Regions from separate parts of the Clostridium sp. LXY-7 genome, predicted to be linked through region 1. Evidence: a T-box and tRNA genes for the amino acid it is inferred to sense, from the RefSeq annotation. Region 1 holds a T-box; the other holds one or more tRNA genes.
The links. A T-box is a leader RNA that pairs with one kind of tRNA and senses whether it is charged. The one in region 1 lies ahead of ACI48Q_RS11090 (valine--tRNA ligase), so its partner is inferred to be a tRNA-Val.
Positions count from the first base shown of each region.

Region 2: it has a tRNA-Val gene. The T-box ahead of ACI48Q_RS11090 (valine--tRNA ligase) is inferred to sense a tRNA for this amino acid. The anticodon was not compared.

Region 1 covers NZ_JBLLJL010000002.1:830,344-834,902, forward strand. The annotation lists gene nuoF (NADH-quinone oxidoreductase subunit NuoF) at 1-1,031, opposite strand, end outside; gene ACI48Q_RS11080 (NADH-quinone oxidoreductase subunit NuoE family protein) at 1,033-1,509, opposite strand; gene ACI48Q_RS11085 (TIGR04540 family protein) at 1,973-2,206, opposite strand; T-box leader at 2,528-2,803, shown strand; gene ACI48Q_RS11090 (valine--tRNA ligase) at 2,915-4,559, shown strand, end outside.
Region 2 covers NZ_JBLLJL010000010.1:20,184-24,742, forward strand. The annotation lists gene ACI48Q_RS20370 (GMC family oxidoreductase) at 491-2,209, opposite strand; tRNA gene ACI48Q_RS20375 (tRNA-Val) at 2,777-2,853, opposite strand; gene ACI48Q_RS20380 (transglutaminase-like domain-containing protein) at 2,977-3,681, opposite strand; gene ACI48Q_RS20385 (helix-turn-helix domain-containing protein) at 3,727-4,485, opposite strand.

The DNA.
Region 1 (4,559 bases):
GGTTTAGCAAAAAGACCTTGTTCAACAGTCCTCGGTGGTTTTACTCTTGGCATTCCTCTTTTTCCTTCAATGGATGCAGTAAGAGCACTACCTTCTCCACATACAAAAGCACCTGCTCCTTTATTTATCTTAATGTTAAAACTAAAATCTGTACCTAGAATATTATTTCCTAGAAGTCCATATTCTTTTGCTTGCTTAATAGCATTTTCTAATCTACTAACTGCGAGTGGATACTCAGCACGAACATAAATGTATCCCTCCTGCGCTCCACAAGCTATAGCAGCAATCATCATTCCTTCAAGTACTCTGTGAGGATCTCCCTCCATTATACTTCTATCCATAAATGCTCCTGGATCACCCTCATCACCATTACACACAACATATTTCATATCTGCATTTTGACGTTTTACTTGAGACCACTTACGACCAGTAGAAAATCCACCACCACCACGGCCTCTTAGGCTTGATTCTTCTATTTCCTTAATAACATCATCAGCACTCATAACAAATAGAGCCTTTTCAAGAGCATAATATCCACCAATAGCAATGTACTCTTCTATTGAGGTTGCATCGATGTGACCACAATGTTCAAGGGCAAGTCTAGTTTGCCTTTTATAAAAAGGTATCTCTTCTTGAGATTTGTATATTTCTCCATTTTTTCTATATGAAAGCCTTTCGACGCACTGTCCATTAAGTATAGTTTTATCTAAAATCTCTTCACAGTCCTCAGGTTTTACTTTTATGTATAAATATCCCCATGGTTCAATTCTTACAAGAGGTCCCATTTCACAAAAACCATGACATCCACTTTTTTTAATTCCTACTGATTCATCATGAGGTTCTTTTTCAAGGCTAATGTCACAATTTATTCCCTTTTCTTCCATTAATTTTACAAACATATGATAAATGTCTAAAGATCCACCTGCAACACAGCCCGTACCAGCACAGATAAGAATTTTTATATTTTGTTTTTCAAGACTATTTTTATATATATTTCTAATATTAATTAAATCAGCTCTATTAAGTAGCATGTTATTTATCCTCCTTAAGAGTATTTAAAAGCTCTACAGCTTTATCTGGATTCATAGCAGGATATACTTTCTCATTCACAGTTATAACTGGTGCTAAACCACAAGCTCCAAGGCATGAAACAGTTTCTACTGTAAATAGTAAATCATCCGTTGTTACTTTAACTTCTGAAAGTTTTAATTCCTTTCTTAGCTTATCTAATATTGGAATAGATTTTCTTACATGACAAGCTGTTCCATCACAAATTTTTATTATATATTTTCCTTTAGGTTCTAAAGAAAAATTTTCATAGAAGGTAGCTACACTATATATTTTTGCTTTGCTTATCACAAGTTTTTCTGATAGATATGGAAATATCTCCTTAGGTAAGTACCTATATACTTCTTGAATATCCTGCAATATGGCAATAATATTACTAGATTTGTACTCATTATTTTTTAATATCTCATCTACTTTACTATAGTTAAATGGTGTATTCATTTTTTTCCCCCCTACAAATATTGTTAAATTTTTATCGCATATATAGTTTATAAAAGTATTCTGAACATTACAATAATAAAAAATATTGTGATTTTTATTGCATTTCACTTCACCATTATTAATACGGTTTTTGATTTTAATAATCTAATATGTAATTTTTTACTTAACACTGCAAAGTTCTACAGTTTTTTCCGTTATATTATAAATTACTTTTTAAAATAAAAAGTTCCTTTGAATATTAAAGAAAAGTTGAAATTTCAAGGGTTATAAATTTTTCTTTTATATTTATAGGTATATATTATAAATGAAATTTCTTAAATTTAAAATTTCTTTTTTATTAAATAGCTAGGTAAAAAAAATAAGCTCTACCTAAATAGGTAGAGCAGTTAGAATTTTAATTATATTAAAAATATACATATAAATTATAGAAGGATTATGTTCCTACATAAACTATTTCCACAGATTACTTCCTGTCTTCTACTATTTTACTGATAATGTCTTCTCTTGAACTACCTATTATGTTAGATATTTTTGAAGATATTTTACCATGCTTATAAACTTCAGTTTCATTAGCATCAACCAGAATTAGTAGTTTTTCCTCTAGCTTTTCATATGTCATAAGCCCATCTAAATATAGGTCCACTAAATCCTTTAAACAAGTTGCTAATTCTTTTGGATTTTTATAAACTTTTCTCATACCGTACTCCTTTTTATTTGTTTCACTAAATATTTTTTTCTAAAGTATCCAATCATATTATATCCTACTATGCTTATAATTCAAGAATTTTATCAAAAATTCTTGATTAATAATATTTATAAATTCTTATAGTTTAAAATAATTTAATTATAACATGGTAAATGTTAGTATCTTATATGTTAAAATAATAACGTATTATGTTGTAATTGTTATAAATTCAATTTATCGTGATAATAAGAATTAATCAGAAACAATATATTTTATAGAATGAATATTGACAATATTCAAACGACATCATATAATAACTTTAATTTAATAATTAAATTGGCATTGATAAGGAGGAGTACATACACTCTTAAAGCCTAGAGAGAAGATGGATGGTGTAAATCTTCATGATAGATGTATGGAAGTAGCCTTTGAGCTGTGAACCGAACCTTTAATAAGAAGTAGGCTTCAACGGAAATTTCCACCGTTAAAAGGAAAACAGTATCGGATCATTATAACAATTTTTACTCCCGTACTGTTATTGAGTGCAGATTATATGAAAACATAATCTGAATTTAGGTGGTACCACGAAATATAACCTTCGTCCTAATTATTAGGATGAAGGTTTTTTTATTTTTGAATTTCCAATATTACACTGAAGTTTGATAGAGCTCATCATATTTCAGTAAATAAATTATTAATTTTAGAATAGGAGGTTTTATTATGTTAGAGAAAAAATATGATTTTAAAAGGGTAGAAAGTGATATGCAAAAGCTTTGGAGTGAAAGTAAAGTTTATGCTTTTGATAATGAAAGCTCAACCGAAATATATTCTATCGACACCCCTCCACCTACTGTTAGCGGAAGTCTCCATATTGGTCATATCTTTTCCTATACGCAAGCAGAGATGATTGCTCGTTTTCAACGTATGCAAGGTAAGAATGTATTCTATCCCTTTGGGTTTGATGATAATGGTCTACCTACAGAAAGACTTGTAGAAAAAGAAAAAAATATCCTTGCTAAGGATATGACCAGAAGTGAATTTAATAAAAGATGTTTAGAGACTACCTCTCAATACGTAGAGCAGTTTAAAAATCTATGGCAAAGTTTAGGCTTTAGTGTTGATTGGGAATTACAATATGAAACAATAAGTCCTCAAAGTCAGCGTATATCCCAAAGATCCTTTATAGAACTAGTTAAAAGAGGAAAGGCTTATTCAAAAGAATCCCCTGTACTTTGGTGCACAGAATGTCACACATCTATAGCTCAAGCTGAACTAGATGCTGTGGAGAGAGAAACTACCTTCAACTATATTCCTTTTAAGGTAGGAGAAGAGAATTTAATTATTGCAACAACAAGACCAGAACTCTTATATGGATGTGTATGTCTATTTATAAATCCTGAAGATCATCGCTACAATAAATATATAGGTAAAAATGCCGTGGTTCCTATATATAATTATGAAGTTCCCATATTAGGAGATGAAAAGGTTAGTATAGATAAGGGAACAGGGGTAGTTATGTGTGCTACCTTTGGAGATACTACAGATGTTGAGTGGTATGAAAAGTATAAATTACCCTATAGAAAAATAATACTTCCAGATGGACGAATAGATGAAGATGTACCTTTAATTGGAGGCATTAAAATAAATGAAGCTAGAAAAATCATCATAGAGGAATTAATGACAAAAAATCTTTTAATAAAAGTTGAGACTCTTATTCATAATGTTGGAATTCATGAACGGTGTAATAAAGAAATAGAAATTATTCCATCTAGACAATGGTATATCGATGTGTTAACAGATAAGAAACTTTTTTTAGAAGCCGCGGATAGGATTAATTGGTATCCTGAATATATGAAGACTCGTTATAAACTTTGGGTTGAAAATCTAAAATGGGACTGGTGTATATCTCGTCAACGCTATTTTGGTGTTCCTTTCCCAATATGGTATTGTAAGGACTGTGGAAAGGTTATTACAGGTAGTGAAGATATGTTGCCTGTTAACCCATTAGAAACCTCACCTAAAGAAAAATGTTCTTGTGGCTGTAATGAATTTATACCTGAATCAGCTGTTTTAGATACTTGGGCTACTTCTTCACTAACTCCACAGATAAATAAAAAATGGAGAGAATCTGATGAAATATCATCTCCTCTTGCCCCTATGAGTATGAGAACTCAAGCTCATGAGATTATAAGAACCTGGGCATTTTACACCATTGTAAAGAGTTTATATCACACTGAAGAAATACCTTGGAAGGATATTATGATATGTGGCTTTGTAATGGCTAAAAAGGGTGAGAAAATCAGCAAGTCAAAGAGCAATTCTAAGTTAGCACCTAAGGCATTAATTGAAGTTTATTCAGCAGATG
Region 2 (4,559 bases), on a different contig from region 1:
CAAAAATGCAGCACCCACTTGGGTACTGCAAACTTTAAATACTATTCTAGATATGAAAAAAGCTACATCTTGATTGGTTGATTACCAATAAAAATATAGCTTATAACTTGCGAGTAATGTCAATTTCGGATATCATACTATTTTTAGATAGGGATTTGAACTCTCGTAAATAGAACGCAGTTTCGCATTTCGTTCGTAATGTGTAATTATAATTGATATTCCATTTGAATATCAAAAGGCTCATTTTCAGCTATTAAAGTGTTAATTTCAATAACATCATCACAAGCAAGTTTAACAGATTTTTACCGATTCCTTTTTTCTAAACAGTTCAGAAACATGAAAATACGAAGTTCAATATTGATCGAAACTACCCAAAAATGATTTCCCGAGATAAATGCAACCAATCACATTACCTTGATAAAATACACCATAAACAATGCAATCTTGGTCGATTGCTTTTAATATGCCCCTCTGCTACACTCTTACACTTTTATAAATCCCAATCATTAATAAATTCACAAGGAATTCTTCTAAAAATTCTTCTTTTGCAGTCTTTTTTGCATTTCTTTATGCATATATCTCTGCATTCCTCGTTGCATTCGCATTTGTATATCTCTTCACATTCACATTCACATTCCTCTTGATTCAGCAACTGATGTGCAATTGTAAATCCGATAAGGTAAGCAGGTGCAGAGGTGTTGCCATCCGCAGTAAACGGAATAATTGAATTATCAGCTACTATTAAATTTTCTACCCCAAATACTTCCCCCTGAAAATTCGTTACACCATCTGCTTCGGAATTTGACATTCTGAGCGTGCTTTCTTCGTGGAAGGTTAAGCTAAGATTTTGCCTAATAAAGGCCTCGAGTCTTATAGAATCATTAATGATGTCCATTGTTGGTGACAGCAATTGATAATTAGGGTCTATATTATTAAGCGCGTTTGCTATATTTTTAATATAAATTGTAAAGGTATCCATTAATAGCCGTAAATCAGCAGGGTCGTCCAAAAATTCCTCATCACCAAGTTCAATTTTTAATGGATCACTGGATTGTATTTCTACAGTTCCTCGACTCTTAGGTTGAATTGGCGATACTCCTACGATCAGGGTATTGTTGGAAAAGAATGGCTCAATTTGTACTGCGCGTAGTGTTGGATCTGACCCAGTTGCCGGATCTGGTAGGAAAGCCCCTGCAATCAAATGAGCATTCGGATCATTTGGAGGCACCGGAGTGTCATTCGGATTAGTTGAAAATACAACCGGAATTATTGAATGGTTTGCCATATGCCTTCCAACATTATTATTATCTTTTACAACATCAATACCTACACATGCAAGCTCATTGGCAGGTCCTATTCCAGAACGCATCAAAAGACTTGGACTCTTGATGCCTGCTGATACGATTATTTTTTTATCTGCAAAAGCTTCACAAGGTTTTCCATTTTCTAAGAATCTTACACTGCAGGCAGTTTTATCGCAAAAGATAATCCTAAGGGCTGTGGCTTTAGTCAAGACCCTTAACTTCCGTCCGTTTACTCCAAAGCCTTCGTCGTCTACTACATCAGGCGTAAGGAACGCTGTTGATGAACTTTCACGCGTTCCATCAGGATGTTGGGTATATTGATTACGTGTAAATGGACCGATAGGCGTGTCGGGATTATTATAATCTAATATTCGCTCAAACCCTGTTGCTTCTTCAATTGCCAATGCAATTTTTTGTGCCATAACAGTTGGGTTAACTGGAGCCTGCCGTACATCAACGCGCCCTTTAAAACCTCTTGCTCCAGGATTATCTGTCATACCGTTATATTTTTCTAACGCTTTAAATCTTTCAATAACTGCCTGAGGTGACCAAAACGGTCCCAAGAGCTCTTCCCATTTACTAATTACAGCATCTGTGGGACGCACCCAAAGTTGACGGTTAACAGAAGATGCCCCTCCAAGGAGCCGTCCTGTTGTCCAGGGAAAGGTTCTATTGTTAAGTTCTTCCTGAGGCACTCCCTGGCCCTGCCAAAAGTATCTAGCAAAAAATAAATTTTGCAATACCGGAGCAAATGTTGAGTTGGAAATAGGCTCATCCGTATCGTCGTCTTCACCTGCTTCAAGCAGTAATACAGAGTTTTTTTTATTATCGGAAAGTATCTTGGCAGCGGTTGCACCAGCAGTTCCGCCGCCTACTATTATATAATTAAATTTGTATTTTCTCACAAAAACATCTCCTTAAATATCGGAAATATCTCCCCTAATATTATATGATTGATTTGTAATTTAAGTTCTAATTCATGACGTAATAGCAACACATTACAGCACATAAAAAACAGATATAAATATAGGGGAGTGATACCCATAAAGGTCCTTTAATCCTTTGCTAGGTATAGATGGATTTTTAAATTTATTACAAACAATATTGAAACATTATCTTTTGGGTTAGACTTCGAGTTTTAACTTTTATTGCAGTTATGAAAATATAAAAGCCTTGAAAATCAAATATTTTCAAGGCTTTTTGCCTAAGGACTACAAAACAGCTATTTTCGGCAAATCGGCGTAGGGATTTGAACTCTCGAAACGAGTTGCCTTTTTCTTATTATACTGAAAAATGAGAACATTGTTATGCTTTATTTGCTGAATCTTTCAAAAACATAGTAATCCGGTTTAGCTCCTCCATAAACGTAGTTACCCACTTTCCATTCTAAAAACAAATATTTTTTTGTCAATACATTATAAAAGGAAAGAAGTCGACTGCAATAGCAATCGACTTCTTTCGACAAAATATTCTGGTGGAGCTAAAGGGATTTGAACCCTCGCCTTCCACGCTGTCATCATGGCACTTTCCCGCTGAGCTATTAACCTCCAGGAATAGTAATGATGTTGTCAGGACCCAGTACTTCCTTGGCGAGAGATGCCTTTCTTAAAAAACTCATGGTTTTTGAGTTTAAATCAGATAATCTTTCAGAGAAATATGCTTAATTTTCATATCATTTTACGTCTCCTCTAATTTTAGACACGTTTTTATTCATAAGCTTTCTACCAACATTCTGATAAAACCATTTCTTTAATGGCGACAATTCCTGACTATGCTTCCTGAAGAATCCATCCGGAGAGTTAAATGTTCCATAATCCTGACTGATTCCCTCCTTTTGTATATAGGTATCATTTTTATTCCAATGGATTTGTGGTTTTTTAAAATCATTGGTTGCTACACCGTATCCACAGAAACTTCCATTACATTCAGAAAACTTTTCTTGGAGTTTGTTTAAATAAGGAACATCAAGTATGAACCCCTCTATATTTAACCAGTTTCCTTCAAAAAAAATCTCCACCCAACTATGGACAATATTTTGGGGAGCAACACTATACATTAAACCTGTCATAGCGCCTTTCTGGAGAGTTTTGTCGATAGTAAACCCGTGAATTCGACATGGGATACCAACAGCTCTAAGCAGAGCCATAAATAAAGTACCTTTAGTATTACACTGCCCATAACCGTCTTCTAAAACTCTACTTGCTTCTATAGTATCGTCAACATTATAGCCAAATTTTATTTCATCCCTAACAAAATTATATATCTCAAGTATCTTTTGAAACTCATCTTTATCTTTCCATTTCCTGTTTTTAACTAACTGCTGTATCTCTTTACTTTCATAATTCAACATAGATGTCGCCTGTAAATACTCTTTCATAATATGACCTCCTTATATCTTGATAATCATATTATACAAATTTATTTATAGACTTACTTTCAAAAATCTGCTATCTGTGATAATATCCCTTGCTGACATACCAGTCATTTTTTTATTGACAAAAGCAAAATGTGATGATGAATTAAATCCCGATGCTATTGCTGCATCTGTAATACTTTCACCATCAAATATCTTTTGGTATACTCTTTGCAGCTTATGAAGAACAATATAGCTTTTCAGTGGAATACCAGTTTCTTCTTTGAAAAGATGTGAAAGCCTGCTTTCTGATATGGACATTGCTTTTGCGATATATTTCACCTGATGAAGTGTCTCATCGCAATCACAGGTATCTATCATTCTTAATAACATCTCTATTCTTTGATCAATTTCAATTGGTGTATAGTTATCGAAATAACTGACAATATTTTTTATTAACACCGAATATTTGTGGCTTTTTCCATAATTAATTGCATTTAATAAATGCATTTGTAATTCGACTGCTCTATCCTCAGGAATAATATAATAGGGATTATCTTTTAGTAAGTATATTCGCATAAATTTCCCTAATTGAGTTGTTGGATCTACTAACATTGTAAAATGAATTAAATTTTCAGAATAAAACTCATGCATTGTATTCACATTGACAGCTATAGCCCGGCAATTTATTCTTTGATCCTCTACGTTAATTATTAGTTTTTCATCAGCGCTAATAAATAGCTGTAACAGCCAATGCTTATGCAAGTCTGATTTTATACTATTTGTTATAGCACCGAAATTTTGTCCACACATAAAAATATCATTCATTTCCTCAACTCCTGTTCAAAAATCAGTCTCAGTAACCTGCATTTTCGAATTTCCGCATCCGCACTTTCACATCG